DNA from 4 places in the Blautia sp. AF17-9LB genome. Region 3 is predicted to be linked to each of the others. Evidence: predicted binding sites of a transcription regulator. Region 3 holds the regulator's gene; each other region holds the start of a gene.
The links. Region 3 encodes Rex, which represses fermentation and respiration genes when NADH is low (regulators of the CRP and FNR family bind a similar motif). Its sites were predicted from a motif close to ATTGTTAANTANTTAACAAT; they were not measured.

Region 1 (5,481 bases), on a different contig from region 3:
AAAAAGTCTGGCTGAAATCAGCAGTTATCTCTGCTTTTCCAGCCAACCTCATTTTCAGAGTTTATTCAAAAAACAGTATCATATGACTCCTTTAGAATACCGGAAAAAATCCGGTGTAATGGATACTATACGGCTTTAGTTTATCCTTTCCAGAGGCCCATTACAAAAACCTCACCTGCCGTTTTATCTTTTGTATGAAAACAGCCGATGAGGTTTTTGCTAAGAATGAACATCAGTGCAGATGATAAACCAGTTTCACAAACGCCGGATCATCATGGTTTACAATTTCACTGTGTCCGAGATGTTTGTAAAACAGAACATAAAAAAAGCTTTCAATCCTTGTTTCAATCCCTCTGAGTTCATCATACAATCTGTCGTTTCACCCCTTATTTTCTGACATTTCTGTGGAAATATACTTTTTTCTTCCTCCTTCATTGCGAATCTTTCCGGGAAATGCTATAATAGCCAAAGTTGAAAGCGCGAAATCCGAAGCATTTGCAAGCTGCTTCGGAAAAAAAGACCATCCCCCGGACAAAAAGAGAGGGGATATGTCCATCCTACGGGACATAAGAAAGGAGTTATTCTATGCCTTATGATGACGTACAAAAATTTTCAGAGGCAGCCGTAAACAAAGCAAGGCTGCTGAAAGAACACCCGGGGAAATACTTTCTCCGTGCAGTCATGGCCGGTTTCTTTATCGTGGTTGCCATGATTTTCTCCAACGTGGTAGGCAATACGTTCCAGAGTACAGATCCTGCCTGGGGAAAACTGCTTGGCGGTATTGTGTTTGCCATTGCGGTTCTGCTGATCGTTTTTATCGGTGCAGAGCTTTTCACCGGAAACAATCTTGTTATGGCATTTGGGGCCTATGACAAAAAAGTCTCCTGGGCACAGGTTGGAAAAGTATGGCTGGTAAGCTACATCGGAAACTTTGTCGGATGCCTGATTCTCTCCGTAATTTTCGTACTGGCAGGTGCTTCCGGTACTGCCGATTATTACGCAGGATTTATTGGAAATAAACTTTCCATTCCTGCCGGAGAAATGTTTTTCCGTGCCATTCTCTGCAACTTCTTCGTCTGCCTTGCCGTTGCCTGCGGCATGAAATGCAAAAATGAAGTTGCGAAATTTTTCATGATCATACTTTGTATCTCCGGATTCGTTGTTGCCGGTTTCGAACACTGCATTGCCAATATGGCAACCTTCGTTACCGCCGCACTTCTCGTTCCGGGCGGCATCTCTCTTACCGCCGCGCTGAAAAGTATGGTAATTGTAACTATCGGAAATATGATCGGAGGCGGACTGCTCCTTGCCTGGCCGCTTCGAATGATGAGTGCAGATAAATGACAAAATCCTTATACATTGCGGAGAAACCGAGCGTCGCTCAGGAATTCGCAAAAGCATTAAAACAGAATATGCAGCGCAGGGACGGGTATCTGGAGTCGGAAACTTCCATCGTAACCTGGTGCGTCGGCCACCTGGTTACGATGAGCTACCCGGAAAAATACGATCCTGCGTTAAAAAGGTGGAGTCTTGAGACCCTGCCTTTTTTGCCTGAAAACTTTAAATATGAAGTAATCCCGGAAGTAAAAAAGCAGTTCAACATCGTGAGCGGCCTGCTCCACCGGGAAGATATCGAAACCATTTATGTCTGTACCGACTCCGGGCGCGAGGGAGAATATATCTACCGCCTCGTCGCACAGATGGCCGGTATCAAAGACAAGAAGCAGAAACGTGTCTGGATTGATTCACAGACAGAAGAAGAAATCCTGCGCGGCATCCGCGAAGCGAAGGATGAAAGCGAATACGACAATCTCTCAGCTTCCGCTTATCTCCGTGCCAAAGAAGATTACCTGATGGGCATTAACTTTTCCCGTCTTCTCTCGTTAAAATACGGAAACGCCGTCGCATCGTATCTCGGCACCAAATACCAGTCCATCTCTGTCGGCCGTGTCATGACATGCGTGCTCGGCATGGTCGTGCGCCGCGAACGCGAAATCCGCAGTTTCGTAAAAACACCGTTCTACCGTGTCATCGCCGGTCTTTCTTTTAACGGGCGGAATTTCGAAGGCGAATGGCGTGCCGTTAAAGGAAGCCGCTATTTTAACTCGCCGCTTCTCTATAAGGAGAATGGATTCCAGAAAAAAGAAGACGCACAGAAGCTGATTGACGAATTAAAAGCACAGAACCCTCTGATCCCGCGCGTTCTGAAAATGGAGCGGAAAAAAGAGAATAAAAATGCGCCGCTGCTCTACAACCTTGCGGAGCTGCAGAACGACTGTGCCCGCTTCTTCAAAATCAGCCCGGATGAAACGCTGAAAGTCGTCCAGGAGCTTTACGAGAAAAAGCTGGTTACCTATCCGCGTACCGACGCCCGTGTGCTTTCTTCTGCCGTTGCAAAGGAAATCAGCAAGAACCTGCGCGGCCTGCAGCAGTACAACATCTGCCGCGGTCTTGCGGATGAAATTTTACAGGGCGAGAGCTGGAAAAAGATCGGTTCCACCCGTTATACGAATGATAAACAGATCACTGACCACTACGCAATCATTCCGACCGGACAGGGCCTTGGCAATCTGCGGAATCTTTCGGAGCTTTCCGCCAAAGTATACGAAACGATTGTCCGCCGTTTTCTTAGCATCTTCTATCCATCGGCCGTCTATCAGAAGGTCGTGCTTGTGACGGAAATCGGCGGCGAACAGTTCTTTTCCAACTTCCGTGTCCTCGTGGAGGAGGGCTACTTAAAAGCAATGCACTACTCCTTCTTCCGTAAAAAGGATGAGGACGAGGACGGAAAAAAGGACGAGGAAACAACGTGCGATCCCGCATTTCTTGTCGCGCTGTCCCAGTTAAAGAAAGGCAGTGAACTGAACCTGCTCGGCCTTTCAATGAAAGAGGGCGAAACCTCCCCGCCGAAGCGCTATACTTCCGGTTCCATGATCCTTGCGATGGAGAATGCCGGACAGCTCATCGAAGATGAGGAGCTGCGTGAGCAGATCAAGGGAAGCGGCATCGGAACGAGTGCAACGCGTGCGGAGATCTTAAAAAAGCTTGTCTTTATCAAGTATCTCGCGCTGAACAAAAAGACACAGGTCATCACACCAACGCAGCTCGGTGAAATGATCTATGACGTCGTCCACCAGTCCATCCGCCCGCTTCTGAACCCGGAGCTGACAGCAAGCTGGGAAAAGGGACTCACCTATGTGGCGGAGGGATCCATTACCTCTGAGGAATATATGGGAAAACTGGAAAACTTTGTAACACGCCACACCGTGAATGTAAAGCAGATGCGGAACCAGTTCCAGTTAAAGAGCAGTTTTGATGCGTCCGCGCCGTACTATAAAAAAGCCTCTTCCACACGTTCCGGTGCCGGAAAAAGCACGTCTTCAAGAAGCTCTTCTGCAAAGTCTTCTTTGAACAGAAAAAAGACCGCACAGAACACTTGAAATGTGGTAAGATAAACAGGAACAGAAAAAAGAAAGGATGAATCACTCATGAAAGATGCAACCATTTCTGAACTTTATGATTTAACCCAGACCATTGCCGCAAAAATCTTTGAAGGCAAAACGTATCCATGGGAAGTGCTTCCGCTCATCAAGGACTTTATTCTTGAACTCGGCGAGACGCTTGATCCGGCAGAATACGAAAAACGCGGTGAAAATATCTGGATCGCAAAAGATGCCAGTATCGCACCGACCGCTTCCATCAACGGCCCATGCATCATCGGAAAAGGCGCGGAGATCCGCCAGTGTGCTTTTATCCGCGGAAATGCCATCGTCGGCGAGGGCGCTGTCGTTGGTAACTCCACCGAGCTGAAAAATGTCATTCTCTTTAATAAAGTACAGGTTCCGCACTACAATTACGTCGGTGACTCTGTTCTTGGCTACAAAGCGCACATGGGTGCCGGTTCCATTACTTCCAATGTAAAGTCCGACAAGAAGCTTGTCGTTGTCAAAAGCGCCGATGAGCAGATCGAAACCGGACTGAAAAAATTCGGTGCGATGCTCGGCGATGAAGTTGAGGTCGGCTGTAACAGCGTATTGAACCCGGGAACGGTTGTCGGAAGAAATTCCAACATTTATCCACTCTCCTGTGTTCGCGGCGTGATCCCGTCAGGTCATATTTTTAAGAATGCGAAAGAAATTGTCAAAAAATCTGATAATTAAAAAAAATCTCTTTTATCGAGAGAAAACCAAACCGATTGATTTAAAAGACCGCCGGAAATTTTATCGTTTTCCGGTGGTCTTTGCAATTTTTTATCAAAATATGCTGGACGAATGACCAATTTTGTGAGACAATAACCATAGGTCTGTGAACAGGCTGGAAACAGTCCGTTCGAAAGACAAAAGCTCAAATAAGTACATATTTGAAAGGAGTTTAACAATGACTTATTCACACGAAGTAGAAATGATGTGTCCGGTTGCCCAGGGCGTGCATCACGGTGCAGCTCCGATTCCGGAGGAAGCAAAATGGGTAAAAGCAAAAGAAATCAAAGACATTTCCGGATTCACTCACGGTATTGGCTGGTGCGCACCGCAGCAGGGTACCTGCAAGCTGACTCTGAACGTAAAAGAGGGCGTTATCCAGGAAGCTCTCGTTGAGACCATCGGATGTTCAGGAATGACTCATTCTGCAGCTATGGCATCTGAGATTCTGCCAGGACTTACCATCCTTGAGGCACTGAATACTGACCTTGTGTGTGATGCTATCAATACTGCTATGAGAGAGCTCTTCCTGCAGATCGTTTACGGAAGAAGCCAGAGTGCATTCTCCGAGGACGGACTGGTTGTAGGCGCAGGCCTGGAAGACCTTGGTAAAGGACTTCGTTCCCAGGTTGGTACCATGTACGGAACTCTTGCAAAAGGACCTCGTTACCTGGAGATGACCGACGGTTATGTAACAGGTATCGCTCTGGATGCAGATGATGAGATTATCGGTTACAAATTCATCAACTTCGGAAAGATGATGGACTTCATCAAAGCCGGCGATGATGCAAACACAGCTTTCGAAAAAGCAAGCGGACAGTACGGACGTGTTGCTGATGCTGTTAAGATCGTTGACCCGAGAAAAGAGTAATCAGATAATTTAGGAGGATAGGAAAATGGCTTTATTTGAATCATATGAAAGAAGAGAGAAACAGATTCTGGCTAAGCTTGCTGAGTACGGAATCAACTCCATCGAAGAAGCTGCAGAAGTTACAAAAGCTGCTGGCCTTGATGTATACAAAATGATCGAAGGCATTCAGCCAATCTGCTTCGAGAATGCAAAATGGGCTTACACTGTAGGCGCAGCAATCGCAATCAAAAAAGGATGCCGCAAAGCTTCTGAAGCTGCTGCAGCAATCGGTGAGGGACTTCAGTCCTTCTGTATCCCGGGTTCTGTAGCAGATCAGCGTAAAGTTGGTCTTGGCCATGGTAACCTTGGTAAAATGCTTCTGGAAGAGGACACCGAGTGCTTCGCATTCCTGGCTGGACATGAGTCCTTCGC
Region 2 (5,481 bases), on a different contig from region 3:
GTCAAGCAGGTCGGAACCCTGTACCAGAAGACGTCCGTTCGGAGCCTCGGATACTTTTCCTACCTGGCCTTTGATGTAGTCTACATTGAACTCTTCTACCGCACGGCGATAGAACTCATCGAAGTTTTTACCCGGGGTACGAACATCAATGTAGAAGACATGTACGTTGACATCCGGATAATGGTCACGCACCAGCATAGCCTGTTTTGCGGTGTACATACAGCAGATCTTGGAGCAGTAGCTCTTTCCTCTGCAGGTCACGTCACGGGAACCGACACACTGGATAAATACGATATCCTTCGGATGCTCGCCGTTGGAAAGACGTACTACTTTACCGCCTGTCGGGCCGGCAGCATTCATCAGACGCTCCATCTCAAGGGAGGTAATTACGTCTTTGCTCTGGTTGTAATAATATTCGTCAAACTTGTCCAGACTGATGGTATCGAAACCAGTTGCCACAACAATTGCGCCGTACTCTCTGGTGATTACTTCATCTTTCTGGTCGTAGTTTACTGCACCTGCTGCACAGACTTTGGAGCAGATACCGCATTTTCCGGTTTTGAAGTGGATACAGTTTGCAGTATCAATAACCGGTACGTTCGGAACTGCCTGTGCGAACGGTGTGTAGATTGCAGTACGGTTGGACAGGCCTCTGTTGAACTCGCTCAGGTTCTTCTTGGAAGGACATTTCTCCTGACAGAGTCCGCATCCGGTACATTTGTCCATATCTACGTATCTTGCTTTCTTACGGATGTCTACTTTGAAATCACCGACGAATCCGCCAACGCTCTCTACCTCGCTGTAGGTATAGATGTTGATCTTCTCATGCGCGTTTACCTCTCCCATACGAGGAGTCAGGATACAGGAAGAACAGTCGAGGGTCGGGAATGTCTTGTCAAGCTGTGACATTCTTCCGCCGATACTCGGGGTCTTCTCTACGATATCTACTTCATAGCCTGCATCTGCGATATCCAGTGCAGTCTGAATACCTGCGATACCGCCTCCGATCACCAGCGCACGTTTTACAACGCGGCTCTCGCCCGGGGTAAGCGGGGTATCCAGCATAACTTTAGCAACGGCTGCACGGGCCAGAATTACGGCCTTCTCGGTAGCCTCTTCCATGTCTTTATGAATCCAGGAACACTGCTCACGAATGTTTGCAATCTCCAGCTGATACGGGTTCAGGCCCGCTTTTTCTGCTGCTTTGCGGAACGTTCCTTCATGCATACGCGGAGAGCAGGAACAGATGACAACGCCGGTCAGATGCTCATTCTGAATGGCATCGATCACTTTCTGCTGACCTGTTTCGGAACACATATACTGATAATCCTCTGCATGAACAACACCCGGCTCTTTGCTGATGACGTCAACAACTTTTTTGACATCAACCGTAGCCGCAATATTTGTACCGCAGTGGCAGACAAATACTCCTATTCTTTGCACTTTTCTCTCACCTTTCTGTGGATGGGTTGTTTTTTACTTTCTATATTTACGGAATGCACTCATCAGAAGCTGCTGCGGAGTCTCATCATCCAGAAGAGCCGGAATTTCATCCGGAGAAAGATAATTCTCTCCTCTCTGACGGATCACGGAAAGACGAACTGCCTCGATCAGTTTGGCAGGTTTTACGTCTCTTGGACAGCGCTCTACACATGCGAAGCAGGAGAGGCATTTCCAGATGGACTTGGAGTTCATCAGTGCTTCCACATCGCCGTTCTGTACGTAAGATACAAACTGATGCGGACGGATGTCCATTTCGTTATAAGCAGGACAGGATGCGGAACATTTACCGCATTTCATACATTTTCTGGTATCCACACCGGCGATGGCACGGATTTCATCGGATGTTGCAATTTTCATGCCTGCACCTCCTCTTTGATGCCGAGTGCTTCTGCAAGAAGCTCGGTAAAGTAGGTAACCGGAAGACCTTCTTTTGTTCCGTTATTGCGCAGGTTGTACATGCAAAGCGGACATGCAGTGATCAGTTCTTCTGCTCCTTTGTAGGATGCGGATGCCATGATCTGGTCTACCATGTTGGATGCCATTTTCTTTTCTTTGAGGGATATGTAGCCGCCGCAGCACTCATTTCTCATCGGATATACGACCGGTGTTGCGCCAAGGGCCTTGATAAAGTCTTCAATGATTGTCGGATTTTCCGGATCGTCAAACTGCATTGTGGTGCTCGGACGAAGCAGCATACAGCCGTAATATGCGCCGATTTTTCTTCCTTTTAATGGATTTACCACTTTCTCTTTGATCTTGTCAAATCCAACGACGTCACGCAGCACTTCCAGATAATGAAGTACTTTCGTTTCGCCAAGATATGGCTCGGAAAGAGCCATGTAGTTGTTTACTTTTGTCTGAATGTCTTCTACATTCGCCATGTCATCGTTTACGCGTTTGATCACGTGATGACAGGCGGAACAGACTGTGATCAGATCCTGTCCTTTTTCTTTGGCGTCTGCTAAGGCGCGAACCGAAGAAAGTTTTGTGGCGATTTCATCGGATGCCTGTGGATACACAGCTCCGCAGCACTGCCAGTTTTCAATTTCTTCCAGTTCAAATCCCAGAACTTTTGCGCACTCTCTGGCATAATGATCCAGATCTTTTGCTTTGTTCTTCAGCGTACAGCCCGGAAAATAACTGTAGGTCATGGAATTGCTCCTTTCTTACTTGCTCCTGTTGGTTTCCATTTTTCCTGCGGTATCTTCTGTCCGGCACCGGAAAAGTTTCCGGTACTCTTTTTATGTACACCCGGCGGAAAATTTCTTCAGGCGCACGTTAAGGCAGTGGGAGATACCGCTCTTTCGCACTTTCTGCCACTGCCATAAATTTTATGTTTTGAGCTTATTGCCCGCTCTTAGTGCTCGATCTGTGCGATAACTGCTTTTAATGCGTCGGCACTTGCTTTGAGTTTTTCTACTTCCTCTTTTGTCATACGCATCGGAATCTTGCCCTGTACGCCTTTCGGTCCAACGAGGGTCAGTGTGCTTAAGCATACATCCTCGATGCCGTACTCACCGTGCATCATGGAAGATACGGTTGCTACAGAATCGGAAGAAGAAAGAATGGTTGCTACCAGTTTGCATACTGCAACAGATACTGCATAGAAAGTAGCTCCTTTGTTTGCAATAACCTGTCCGCCGGAAGTTCTTACGTACTCCAGCATAGCATCTTTGTCGATCTTGGTTACGTTCCTGCCCATTTTTTCTACGGTCTCGTAGTACTCGTCCAGACTGACACCGGAAACGTAAGCGCCGCTCCACGGAATGAAGGAAGTATCGCCGTGCTCACCGAATACGTAAGCGTGGATGTTTTTCTGGGCAATGTTGAGGTGTTCAGACAGTCCGCAGCGAAGTCTCGCGGAATCCAGCATGGTACCAGAACCAAGGATCTGGTTTTCCGGAAGTCCGGAGATCTTTGTAAACACGTAGGTCATGATATCAACCGGGTTGCTTACAATGATGTAGATGGCATTCGGAGCCGCTTTTACGATTTCCGGTGTGATGGATTTTAAGATGTTTACGTTGGTCTGGGTCAGCTCAATACGGGTCTGGCCAGGCTTTCTTGCAATACCGGAAGTAATAATTACGATATCAGAGTCCTTGGCATCCTCATACTCACCTGCGATGATGGAGACCGGATCGCGGAAGCAGGTACCCTGCGCGATATCCATAACCTCTCCCTCTACTTTTTTCTTGTTAATATCGATGAGAACAATCTCAGACGCGATGTCTTCGTTCGACAGTGTATAGGCGATCGTAGATCCAACGCTTCCAGCTCCAATGATGGTAATCTTGCTGCTCATAAATACTCCTTTCTAAAATACCCCTAGTTGGTTTTTGTGATTGATAAATTTTTCACTTTCCTTATCATAGCACTATGACAAGAATTTAACAAGTGTTTTTTTCGAGCATTTTCGTGAAATCTTTTTTCTCACTGAGCCCGTACGCTTCCAGAAGGGGTGTTCTGGATATATTTCAATACAATTATACCATTTTTTGTTCTTTTTCACAAGAATTCTTTCCAAAAACTTACAGCTTTGTCCTTCATCCCGCAGAATTCGTCTTTTTCCGCATGGTTCCCGGGTTTTTGCTTTCTGTGTTTAGTTTCACAAGTCTAACTTTCGTTCGTTATATTTTTAACAACTTTTCGTCATACGGGCTAGTTTCTGTCCTTCTTTTCTACATTTTGTAGGATGTATCCGCCAAATTTCCTGTCTGATTTTCATTTCTGCTGCCGCCAGACGCAAAAAAGACACGGATTTTTCTGTTCCGTGTCTTTTTTGCTCTGTTTTTTCTGTTTTTGCTTCTATTCTTCTGTTTCACGAGCCGTTGCCGCTTCGGCAAATGCATTTCCATATTCGGCAAGCGCCTCTTTTGCATAGACGGCATCTGACCGGTACGGCACATTTCTGTTTCCGACGTGCATCGTCACGTCCGCGCCTTTTCCAAGGATCAGAACAACCTCTCCCGGTACGGCGCCAAGAATCGCCTCCCGGATTGCTGCTCCGCGGTCCATGCGGATCTGGAAGGATGCACCTTCCTTTGCTATGTACCCGCCGATCTCCTCACAGATCGCCTGCGGATCTTCGTTTCCCGGATCATCCGGTACGAGGAAAATCCGGTCCGCCCGTTTTCCGGAAATCTCACCCATATCTTTTCTGCGGTTGAATGCTTTTCCGCCCGGGGTTCCGAACACAACGCTTACGCGGCTCCCCGGGTATTCGAGTGCTACGGTATCAAACATTTTTTCAAAACTCAGGCCATTGTGCGCGAAATCCACGATCGCCGTGACCTCGCCCGCGCTGCTCTCATACGTCTCCATCCTTCCCGGAACGGTGACGCCAAGGAGGCTTTCCTTGATCAGCGAAACCGGGATTCCCATCGACCAGGCAGCCGCAATGGCAGCTACGGCATTCTCCACATTGAAGGCTCCGTGCACCGGCAGGGTAAAATCTTCCGAGAAATCCGGTCCTGCCACATGGAAATAGAATTTTCCTCTGCCCGGCTTGATATCACTCACGCGGATTACAGCATTTTCTTTTGATCCAAACGTAACGACGCGCTCACATTTTGCCGCAGCTTTCAGGATTTCCCCGATATGGTCGCTGTCCAGGTTCACGCAGGCGCAGGTGCAGCGGTCGAAGATCTTTAATTTCGACTGGAAATAATCATCAAAATCCTTGTGCTCCGTCGGGCTGATGTGGTCCTTGGAGATGTTCAGGAAAATGGCGGTATCAAAATGCGTGTTTCCGACTCTCTCGTATTTGAGCGCCTGGGAGGATACTTCCATCACCATATGGGAAAGGCCTGCATCTACGGCATTGCGCATATGGCGGCACAGCTCCAGGGATTCCGGCGTGGTGAGCGTTGATGCTTCTCTCGTCTTTCCGTCGTAATATTCAATCGAACTTAATAGTGCACATCCGTTTCCGCCCTGTTTTTTCAGGCAGGCATCGAGCATCGACTGCAGGTAGTA
Region 3 (5,481 bases):
GAGACCTTGGCCTTCCGCGCAACCGTCAGGGGCATGGGATGCTTCAAACAGACCGTTTTCTGTCTCTTCTGTGAGACACTGTGCGGCAGCATAAAAAAAGAAAAATGAAGGAAAACACCTCTCATCCTGCAAAAATTGTGTGAATTTATGGGAAAATGCCAAAAAATCAGGCGAATTTTGACTTGACAAGCTATAGGATACTTTATACAATAAACGGGAATAGAAAAAGGAGGCCTACTATGGAAAAAATTCAGATGACCACTCCTCTGGTAGAGATGGATGGAGATGAGATGACCAGAATTCTCTGGAAAATGATCAAAGATGAGCTGCTTCTCCCGTTTATTGACCTGAAAACGGAATATTACGATCTGGGACTGGAACACAGAAACGAGACGAACGATCAGGTAACCGTAGATTCCGCAAACGCTACCAAGAAATACGGTGTAGCAGTCAAATGTGCCACCATTACGCCGAATGCAGCGCGTATGACCGAGTACAATCTGAAAGAAATGTGGAAGAGCCCGAACGGAACGATCCGTGCCATGCTCGACGGAACCGTTTTCCGTACCCCGATTGTCGTAAAAGGCATCGAGCCGTGCGTGCGCAACTGGAAAAAACCGATCACGATTGCCCGTCATGCATACGGAGATGTCTATAAAAATGCAGAAATGCGCATTCCGGGACCGGGAAAAGCAGAGCTGGTTTATACGGCTGAGGACGGCACCGAGACAAGAGAGCTGATCCACAACTTCACCGGCGCCGGTGTCATTCAGGGCATGCACAATCTGGATAACTCCATAGAAAGCTTTGCGAGAAGCTGTTTCGAGTACGCACTGTCCACGAAACAGGATCTGTGGTTTGCAAGCAAGGATACGATTTCCAAGAAGTATGATCACCGCTTCAAGGATATCTTCCAGGAGATCTTCGATGCAGAGTACAAAGAGAAATTTGCAGAAGCAGGCATTACCTACTTCTACACTCTGATCGACGACGCCGTTGCCCGCATCATGAAAGCAGAGGGCGGCTTTATCTGGGCCTGCAAGAACTACGACGGCGATGTCATGAGCGACATGGTATCCTCCGCCTTCGGTTCCCTTGCGATGATGACTTCTGTTCTCGTATCCCCGCACGGATATTACGAGTACGAGGCTGCGCACGGAACCGTACAGCGCCACTATTACCGTCACTTAAAAGGTGAGGAGACATCCACCAACTCCGTGGCCACCATTTTTGCATGGACCGGCGCACTCAGAAAACGCGGGGAAATGGATGGAAACGCAGAACTTTCCGCATTTGCAGACCGTCTGGAAAAAGCAACGATCGCAACGATCGAGAGCGGAAAAATGACAAAAGACCTTGCGCTGATCACCACCATGGAAAATCCGACCGTATTAAACAGCCGTGATTTCATCCTGGCCATCCGCGAGGAGCTGGAGAAATAATTAAACGAAGCAAAAAAGAAAGCCGATCCGGCATTCCCGCAAAAAGGGATGCGCCGGACCGGCTTTTTCTGTTTTGAATTTTCCGGGGAAAACCAGGCCTATTCGGCAAGCTCTTCCCATTTTTCATACAGCTCTTCGAGTTCCGCGGCAATCTCTGCTTTCTCTTTGCTTAATTTCACACACTCTGCCACATTCGTTGCGACTTCCGGTTTCGACATTTCCTCATCAATTTCCGAATCGCGTGTCTCAAGCTCTTCAATTCGTTTCTCCGTCTTTTTCAGCTCGTTTTCTTTCTTGCGGAGACGTGCCTGTTCTTCTTTCTGCGCTTTCCAGTCCAGCTTTGTGGAGGAGGCTTCGGAAGGAGCCGCTGTTTCTTCCGGAGCGGCGGCATCGGCAGCAGGAGCATAGATGCGGGTCAGCTCTTCTTTTTTCTCCAGATAGTAATCGTAATTTCCGATATAGTTGACGAGTGTTTGTCCCGTCAGCTCCAGAATCCGGGTTGCAGTCTGATTGATAAAGTAACGGTCGTGGGAAACGTACAGTACCGTTCCAGTGTAATCCTTCAGCGCGTTTTCCAGAATCTCCTTTGATACGATATCGAGGTGGTTGGTCGGCTCGTCGAGGATCAGGAAGTTGGCGTTCGAGAGCATCAGCTTGGCAAGAGAAATTCGTCCGCGCTCACCGCCGCTCAAGGTATGAATCGGTTGGAAGACATCGTCGTTTGTAAACAGGAAGGCGGCCAGCACATTTCGGATTTCGGTGTTTGTCAGATACGGATACGCGTCGGAAATCTCCTGGAAAATGGTCTTTTCCATGTGGAGCACCTGATGCTCCTGATCGTAGTAACCGATCTGTACACGGCTTCCAAGTGTAAAAGAGCCGGCATCCGGGCGGATGACTTCGTTTAAGATCTTTAAGATCGTCGTTTTTCCCGTTCCGTTGTTTCCGATGATTGCGACGCGCTCCCCGCGCTTGATTTCGAAATTCAGATCCTGGAAAAGCGTCTGTCCCGGGAAGGCTTTGGAGAGGTGCTCGACGGTCAGCACATCGTTTCCGCTTGTGATGCGCGGTTCCAGACGGATCCGCATATCGGAGCGTACTTCGGTCGGCTTTTCCAGCACATCCATTTTGTCCAGCATTTTTTCACGGCTCTCGGCGCGTTTGATGGATTTCTCGCGGTTGAAAGATTTCAGCTTTGCAATGACTTCTTCCTGATGGTGGATTTCCTGCTGCTGGTTGACCCAGGCATGGTAAGCGGCTTCACGGAGCATTGCTTTTTTTTGACTGTAGGCGGTATAGTTTCCCTCAAAAGTTGTTACTTTTTTATTGTCCACTTCAACGACTTTTGTGACAACGCGGTCGAGAAAGTAACGGTCATGGGAGACGATCAGGACGGCTCCGCTGTAATTTAAAAGATACGTTTCGAGCCAGGAGATCGAGTCCATATCGAGGTGGTTGGTCGGCTCGTCGAGCAGAATGATGTCCGGTTTGGTGAGCAGCAGTTTACCAAGTGCCACGCGGGTCTTCTGACCGCCGGAGAGGGAGTCCACCTGTTTTTCAAAATCGCTCTCGGAAAAGCCAAGACCTTTTAAAACACCGACGACTTCACTGCGGTACGCGTATCCGTTTTCCAGTTCAAAGGTATGGGAGAGGCGGGTGTAGGTGGAAAGAAGTTCATCCAGCTCTGCACCGGATTTTGTATTCATATCACTTTCCATCTGACGGAGGCGTTCCTCCATATCGATCAGATTCTGTTTCGCGGTCAGCACTTCCTGGTAAATGGAAAGGTGTCCGGTCAGATCCTGATGCTGGGCGAGATAGCCCATCGTCTTTCCTTTGGAGAGGATGACCTCTCCCTCATCGGCCCTCATTTCGCCGATGATGATTTTTAACAGCGTCGATTTTCCGGCACCGTTGATGCCGACCAGTGCGGTTTTTTCGCGTTCTTCTATATGAAAAGATGCATTTTTGATAATTTCCGTTGTCCCGAATGCTTTCGAGATATTCTGACATGCAAGAATCATGTGGTTCCTCCAGATAACATATTTCTGTATTTTGACATAATACACCATCCTTATTATAGAGAGTAATACACAAAATTTCAAGAAATCTTTGACAATTTTCTATCAACCATATATAATATGAATATATGCAGGTGTAAATAAGGAGGAATTTATCTTGGAAGAAAAAGGAATTTCGCGGGCAGTTATCAAAAGACTTCCTAGATATTATCGTTACCTGGGCGAATTGCTGGAGGACGGAGTAGAACGGATCTCTTCCGGTGAGCTGAGCGAGCGGATGAAAGTGACAGCTTCCCAGATTCGCCAGGATTTAAATAATTTCGGCGGCTTCGGCCAGCAGGGGTATGGTTATAACGTGCGGTATCTGTACAGCGAGATTGGAAAAATTTTAGGTCTGGACAGAGTCCACAATATGATTTTTGTCGGAGCCGGAAATCTGGGACAGGCGCTTGCTAATTATGCGGCCTTTGAAAGAAGCGGATTCAAAACGGTCGGTATTTTTGACGTCAACCCGGTATTAAAAGGAATCTCCGTGCGCGGAATTGAAATCCGCATGGCGGACGAGCTTCCGGAATTTATCAAGGAACACCATGTAGAGATTGCGGCTTTGACACTGCCAAAAGCAAAAGCGGTAGAGATGGCAGAGATTCTCGTGGACAACGGTGTAAAAGCAATCTGGAATTTTGCACATACCGATCTAAACTTAAAACTTCCGAAAGATGTGATCGTCGAGAACGTCCATCTTTCCGAAAGTCTGATGCGTCTCTCCTACAATCTGACCAGATATGAGGCGGAGCATCCAAAGAACAATTAAGAAACCAAAACAAAAGCAGGAGAGTCTTCGGGAAACCGGAGACTTTTTCTGTTCACTTTCCGGATAAGGCAGGAAAAGGAGGAAAAGCGATGAAACGGATTCTTACAGCAGCACAGATGAAGCAGGCAGACCGCAATACGATCGAAACCATGGGGGTACCGTCCCTGGTACTGATGGAGCGCGCAGCGCTGTCCTGCGTGGAGGAGCTTCAAAATGGAACATGGGATACAGGAAAAGTCCTTGCTGTGTGCGGTCCCGGAAATAATGGAGGGGACGGTGCGGCAATTGCACGGATTTTAAAGACGAAAGGGGTGGATGCGGAACTGTTCTGTCTTGGAAATCCGGAAAAATACAGTGAAGGCATGAGAGCACAGAAGAAAATTGCGGAAAATTATGGGGTCCGTGAGGTTAAGAATCCGGATTTCCGGGAATATACTGTTATCATAGATGCCATCTTTGGAATTGGCGTATCCCGTCCGCTGGCAGGGGAGTACCGGAGGGCAGTGGAAGCAATCTGCGCAAGCGGTGTTCCTGTTCTTGCCGTGGACATCCCTTCGGGGATCCACACGGATACCGGAGAGGTCCTTGATGCGGCGGTGAAAGCCAGAGCCACGGTGACATTTGCCTGTGCAAAGCCAGGGCTTCTCTTTGATCCCGGAAAACGATATGCCGGAGAGGTCCTGGTCCGTGATATCGGAATCGGCTTTGATGCAGGAGAAGAGGAGACGCCCTGGTACGGTTCAGTGGAAAAAGAAGATCTGGACCGGTTTCTTACCCGCACGCCGATGGGAAATAAGGGAACCTTCGGAAAGGTGCTGGTACTTGCCGGTTCCGGTGCCATGTGCGGAGCCGCTGTTTTGTGTGCCAGGGCAGTCCTTGCATCCGGTGCCGGCATGGTAAAGGTTGTGACAGAGGAAAGAAACCGTACGCCGCTTTTCTGTGCCCTGCCGGAAGCAATGGCGGATTTCTGGAAGGAGGATGAGCCGCTTCCGGAAGAAGCCCTGCTGCAGGATCTCGCCTGGGCGGACGCTGTTGTTGCGGGACCGGGACTTTCCAAAAGCCGGACGGCAAAAGAACTGCTCGTTTTTACGGTGCAGCACACAGAAGTTCCTCTTGTTCTGGATGCAGATGCGCTGAACCTGATTGCAGAAGATGCAGAGATTCTTTCGGGCTGCCGGGCAGAAAAAATTTTAACGCCTCATGT
Region 4 (5,481 bases), on a different contig from region 3:
GTTTGCGGTTGCCGGTGTCATTCTCGGTGCCATTGTTGCGAACCTCTTACACTGGGGCATCGCTTCCATCAACGGCATGGTTGTTGCCGCTGTATGCTACTGTGTCGGTCAGGCCGTAAACAAAAGAAAATAGGCAAAATCGTCCTGAATATGTTCCTGTATCTTATCTCCGGAACATGTTCAGGGCTTTTTATTTTTTCGGATTCGCGTTATAATATATGCATAACTCTGCATAGTTACAATTTTCGAAGCGAAAGGAAACTACCCGGATGATCCATTCCACCGTATCTGCTCCCAAAGGAGAAAAAACAAAATACCGTCTTGCCGAATCCATGAAGGAGTGCATGAAAACAACACCCGTTGAAGAGATCACCGTGCGCCAGATCTGTGAAATCTGCGGTGTTACCCGCCAGACCTTCTACCGCAATTTTCTCGACAAATACGATCTGATCAACTGGTATTTTGATAAATTACTGACGAAATCCTTCGAACATATGGGCCGCGGAACGACCGTTTTTGACAGTCTGGAAAAGAAATTTACCTATATTCAGAAAGAAAAAGCTTTTTTCGCCGCGGCCTTCCGCTACGACAAACAGAATTCTCTGCGTGAGCACGATTTCGATCTGATTCTCGCGTTCTACGAAAATCTGATTCACGAAAAAAGCGGCAGTCCGGTTTCACCGGAAATGCATTTTCTTCTCGAAATGTACTGTCAGGGTTCCATCACCATGACCGTAAAATGGGTGCTTACCGGCATGGATCTGACACCTTCCGAGTTTGCAGCTCTTCTCGTCCGGGCAATGCCGGAAGACTTAAAAAAACTGTTCCGGAATCTGCAGCTGCTCTCTTAGAGCGCGTGTCAAAGTGGGGCTTGCAGATTGCGGAAATGGTTTTTCAGACACTCTCTGGTTATTTTTCACAAATTTTGTTCTGTTGTTTTTGTCACAATGGCGATTTTTTTTAAAGTGTTACACTTCGCTTCTTCTGTCACTTTCTTTTTCCCTTCCGGATTTGTTAATATAATAACAAGTTCAGTAAAACCATTTATTCATTTTAGAAGGGAGTTTTTCAATCATGGCAAATCGTATTAATTTAAATGCAACCTCTTATCACGGAGCAGGCGCTATTGCCGAGATCGCAAATGAAGCAAAGGCACACGGCTTCAAGAAAGCTTTCGTATGCTCTGACCCGGATCTGATTAAATTCAACGTTACTTCCAAAGTAACCGATATTCTGACCGCAAACGGACTCGACTATGAGCTTTACAGCGATATCAAGCCAAACCCGACCATCGAAAACGTAAAACACGGCGTAGAAGCTTTCAAGGCATCCGGCGCTGACTATCTGATCGCCATCGGCGGCGGTTCTTCTATGGATACCTCCAAAGCAATCGGTATCATCATCGCAAACCCGGAGTTTGAGGATGTCAGAAGCCTTGAAGGCACTGCACCGACCAAAAATCCATGCGTACCGATCATCGCTGTTCCGACCACAGCCGGTACTGCTGCAGAGGTTACCATCAACTACGTTATCACAGACGTTGAAAGAAAACGTAAATTCGTATGCGTTGACCCGCACGATATGCCAATCATCGCAGTTGTTGACCCGGATATGATGTCCTCCATGCCAAAAGGACTGACCGCTTCTACCGGTATGGACGCTCTGACCCACGCAATCGAGGGTTACACCACAAAAGCTGCATGGGAAATGACTGACATGTTCCATCTCAAAGCCATCGAACTCATCTCCAAATCTCTGCGCGGTGCTGTCGCAAACACCAAAGAGGGACGCGAAGGAATGGCTCTTGGCCAGTACATCGCAGGTATGGGCTTCTCCAACGTAGGTCTTGGAATCGCTCACTCCATGGCACACACCCTTGGTGCTGTTTATGATACCCCACACGGTGTTGCATGTGCCATGATGCTTCCGATCGTTATGGAATACAACCAGGAGTGCACCGGTGAGAAATACCGCGAAATCGCACGTGCCATGGGCGTTACAGGTGTAGACGAAATGTCTCAGGAAGAGTACAGAAAAGCAGCGATTGATGCTGTTAAGAAGCTGTCCGCAGACGTTGGAATCCCATCTGTTCTCGAGGCAGTCAAAGAAGAAGATCTGCAGTTCCTTGCAGATTCCGCACACGCAGATGCCTGCGCACCGGGCAACCCGAAGGATGCAAGCGTAGAAGATCTGAAGGATCTGTTCCGCAAAATCATGGCGTAACGAACACAATTCGTTTCCCACATGCGAAGCGGATATTCGCAATCCGCTTCGCTACTTGCTCATAACTGAATAACTGCTCCGCAGTTTATCAGAAGGAGCTTGCACTCCTCCTGATACAAGCAAGTCCCCCCCACTGCTTATTGCTTTTCGCAATGGAAGCAGGGGACTTACTTGATTCGGTTAAATCACCCCGGAAAACAGAAATTTTTATCCTGTTTTCCGGGGTGATTTCTCTTTTTATTCTACTGTATTTCCGTCTGCATCCACAGTCACAGTATTGACCGTTGCATTATCGAGAACCATATTGATCATGCGCTCCATCATGATATTGCGCACTACCGTATCTTCCCCGTAATAGTCATTGGCTGCTTTCAGGAAATCTTCCTGCGACATATTGGCATTGGCTGCCTCATCGTTTAAGATCTGCTGGTAATCCTGGTCATCTGTAGTCCAGCCTTCTGCCTCTTTTACGGCATCCAGAAGAAGGGCACTTTTTGCCATCGTTCCTGCATACGTTGCTTTCTCCTGATTGTAGGTTGCTCTGTCCGCATACTGCTCCAGATAGTCGTCCAGGGAAATGCCGTAATTCTGAAGATAAGTGGTATACCGTTTATCGTAATCCTCTTCGCCAAGGGTGATATAGGATTTCGGAATTTTGTTAAACGTACAGCCGTCTGCCACCTGCTGCATCGCGTCATTCTGCAGATTATTTTCCGCTGTCGTCTCATTTGCAGCCTCCAGCTCTGCGCGTTTTCCGGCACGGTATTCCTCCACAGTGCTGTAATCTGTATTCTCTGCTACCCATGCATCGTCGAGTTCCCATCCGTCAATGTTTTCTGCCGGGCGGGTAAACGCATTTACCGTAACGGTAAACACAACGTCTTTTCCTGCCAGATCGGTACTCTGATAGCTGTCCGGGAATTTCAGGTTCAGATCCTTTGTCTCCCCCGTTTTCATTCCAACGACACCATCCTCAAATCCATCGATGAAGGTTCCGGAACCAATCACCAGATTGTAGGAATCACTGCTTCCGCCGTCAAACTCCTTGCCGTCAACTTTTCCAACATAGGCAATATCGGCGGTGTCGCCTTTTTGTACGGTGGCGTCCGGATCGTCCATGGTGACAGCTGTCTCTGCCATAATGGCCGTCTGTACGTCATCATCCGTTACCTGCTCTACTTTCTTTTCCAGTGTCAGCTTTTTGTAATCTCCAAGCGTTACACACTCTGCCGGATCAACTTCCTCATCGACAACCGGAATCCCGTCTACATCACTCGGGGAAGCGTATTCCTCAGAAGCTGTGCTGTCGGACGATGTGCTGCCTGCGCTCGACGCATCGGATGCTGAGGAAGCGCTTGTGCTGCTTGCGCTTGATACGGAACTGCTGCTTGTTGTATTGTTTTTTCCACATCCGCTCACACTGGCTGCTCCCAGTGTCATGAGCAGAAGCATGACTGCTGCTTTTCTTTTCATTCTTGAATTTTCCTCCATACTACGCCGTTCCCGGCGCGTTGTAAATCTCATTTTACCATACTTGTCTGGTAAAAAAAAGGCTGGGGCTCCGATTTTAGAAATTCTTATGATTTTCGACCGTAAAATCGCCTGGATTGCGCTAAAATGTGTTTGCGTTTTGCCGAAATCAATGTTAGAATGTTCATAGACTGGCATTGTATGTTCCGATGCCCACATTATTTTTTGCAGAGGAGGAATAGAGGGATGAAACCCTGGATTATCGTATTAATCGTATTAGCTGTCATCGCTGTCATCCTTGGTCTGCTGTATTACTTCGGTAAAAAAGCACAGACAAAACAGGCCGCACAGCAGGAACAAATGGAGGCCATGAAGCAGACGGTCTCCATGTTGATCATAGATAAGAAAAAGCTTCGCATGAAAGATTCCGGACTCCCACAGATGGTCATTGACCAGACACCGAAAATGATGCGTCGCGCAAAACTGCCGATCGTCAAAGCAAAAGTCGGTCCGAGAATCATGACCCTGATCTGCGACGCTGCTATCTTCGATCAGATCCCGGTAAAAAAAGAAGTCAAGGCTACCGTAAGCGGTATCTATATCACCGGAGTTCGCGGCATCCGCGGTTCTTTAGAGCAGCCGGCAAAGAAAAACGGCTTCTGGCAGAAAATGCTCCGCAAGGCACGCGGCGAGGAAAAATAAAATTTCATCTGAAGCAAAAAGAAACACGCTTTGCGTGTTTCTTTTTGCTTTCGCGGCAGTCGCCAAGGTCTCGTGCAAGCCCGGACTTTGGCTCGTTGCTCGCGAAAATACCCGAGTTGAATGATTTTCATTCTTCCCGGGTATTTTTTATAAATTCAGTTTTCCGCCTTCCCGCGGTCTTACCTCGATATCGATTACGCAGTCCCCCACGTAGCTGTCGTTGATGTCGAGCGCGTATTCTGCCTTCAGTAAAATCTGATCCGGCGTCTCTTTCATTCTGACCTTCGTCGCCGCAACTCCCATGTTGATCATGCCATATGGCGTATGATAAAACGAAATGTTCTTTTTATCCTCCTCAAAAATCATATGGACATCAATGAGGCCGCGCTTGCGCACCTCGAGGGCGTTTTCCGTAAATTTGATCATGTTGTGCGTCATCATATCAAAGCCTTCGGTTGCCTCGTCGTAGATCAGAAAGTGATGGCCGTTTTTCTTGTAGTACGAACCCGTCGTCATAACCTCCACCGGTTCTTGTTCGCCGGATTCCTCATCCATCAGATACTGCAGTCCGCGGATGCTGATGAGTACGTCTTTTTCCATCCTTTTCTGGTGTTCCTCTCTCTTTTCTGTATGTCGTTTTTAATAGTTTTCAATCTGTACCTGTTTCGTATCGCTGATCTGCTCCGGCAGAACGGAATGTGCGAAGGCATTGAACCGCTCCACGCCGTCGCTTGCGAAGAACTGGTATTTCTGACGGCCCAGCTCATCGTTTCCCGGATTCTCCAGATCCAGCTCCCGCAGCAGTCTGCGCAGTGCCTGTGAGGTTTCGTATGCCGGGTTGACGAGTGTTACTTTTTCTCCGGCTACTTTCCGCAGCAGAGAACGCAGCAGCGGATAGTGGGTGCATCCCATAATCAGCGTGTCGATGTCTTTATCCAGAATCTGTGCCAGATAGCGGCGCGCCACTTCCTCGGTGATCGGATCTTTTGTCCAGCCCTCTTCCACGAGCGGCACGAACAGCGGACACGGTTTTCCGTAAACGGTGATCGCCGGATCTGCCTCGGTAATAAGCTGCTGGTAGAGGCC

Region 1: the regulator Rex is predicted to act here: its motif matches at 4,239-4,258, upstream of DWX00_RS01610 (iron-sulfur cluster assembly scaffold protein).
Region 2: the regulator Rex is predicted to act here: its motif matches at 3,882-3,901, upstream of DWX00_RS07670 (L-lactate dehydrogenase).
Region 4: the regulator Rex is predicted to act here: its motif matches at 1,011-1,030, upstream of fucO (lactaldehyde reductase).

What each region holds. Positions count from the first base shown of each region.
Region 1 covers NZ_QUGU01000001.1:355,856-361,336, forward strand. The annotation lists gene DWX00_RS01585 (helix-turn-helix domain-containing protein) at 1-139, shown strand, start outside; gene DWX00_RS01595 (formate/nitrite transporter family protein) at 586-1,344, shown strand; gene DWX00_RS01600 (DNA topoisomerase) at 1,341-3,440, shown strand; gene DWX00_RS01605 (acyltransferase) at 3,489-4,160, shown strand; gene DWX00_RS01610 (iron-sulfur cluster assembly scaffold protein) at 4,378-5,070, shown strand; gene DWX00_RS01615 (GGGtGRT protein) at 5,096-5,481, shown strand, end outside.
Region 2 covers NZ_QUGU01000005.1:229,911-235,391, forward strand. The annotation lists gene DWX00_RS07655 (CoB--CoM heterodisulfide reductase iron-sulfur subunit A family protein) at 1-1,443, opposite strand, end outside; gene DWX00_RS07660 (4Fe-4S dicluster domain-containing protein) at 1,477-1,860, opposite strand; gene DWX00_RS07665 (CoB--CoM heterodisulfide reductase iron-sulfur subunit B family protein) at 1,857-2,654, opposite strand; gene DWX00_RS07670 (L-lactate dehydrogenase) at 2,861-3,808, opposite strand; gene DWX00_RS07675 (Mur ligase family protein) at 4,312-5,481, opposite strand, start outside.
Region 3 covers NZ_QUGU01000028.1:9,173-14,653, reverse strand. The annotation lists gene DWX00_RS18920 (S8 family peptidase) at 1-74, shown strand, start outside; gene DWX00_RS18915 (NADP-dependent isocitrate dehydrogenase) at 240-1,442, shown strand; gene DWX00_RS18910 (ABC-F family ATP-binding cassette domain-containing protein) at 1,541-3,466, opposite strand; gene DWX00_RS18905 (redox-sensing transcriptional repressor Rex) at 3,621-4,277, shown strand; gene DWX00_RS18900 (bifunctional ADP-dependent NAD(P)H-hydrate dehydratase/NAD(P)H-hydrate epimerase) at 4,367-5,481, shown strand, end outside.
Region 4 covers NZ_QUGU01000009.1:139,613-145,093, reverse strand. The annotation lists gene codB (cytosine permease) at 1-133, shown strand, start outside; gene DWX00_RS11295 (TetR/AcrR family transcriptional regulator C-terminal domain-containing protein) at 270-851, shown strand; gene fucO (lactaldehyde reductase) at 1,075-2,223, shown strand; gene tig (trigger factor) at 2,461-3,696, opposite strand; gene DWX00_RS11280 (hypothetical protein) at 3,940-4,395, shown strand; gene DWX00_RS11275 (DUF1934 domain-containing protein) at 4,543-4,995, opposite strand; gene murI (glutamate racemase) at 5,035-5,481, opposite strand, start outside.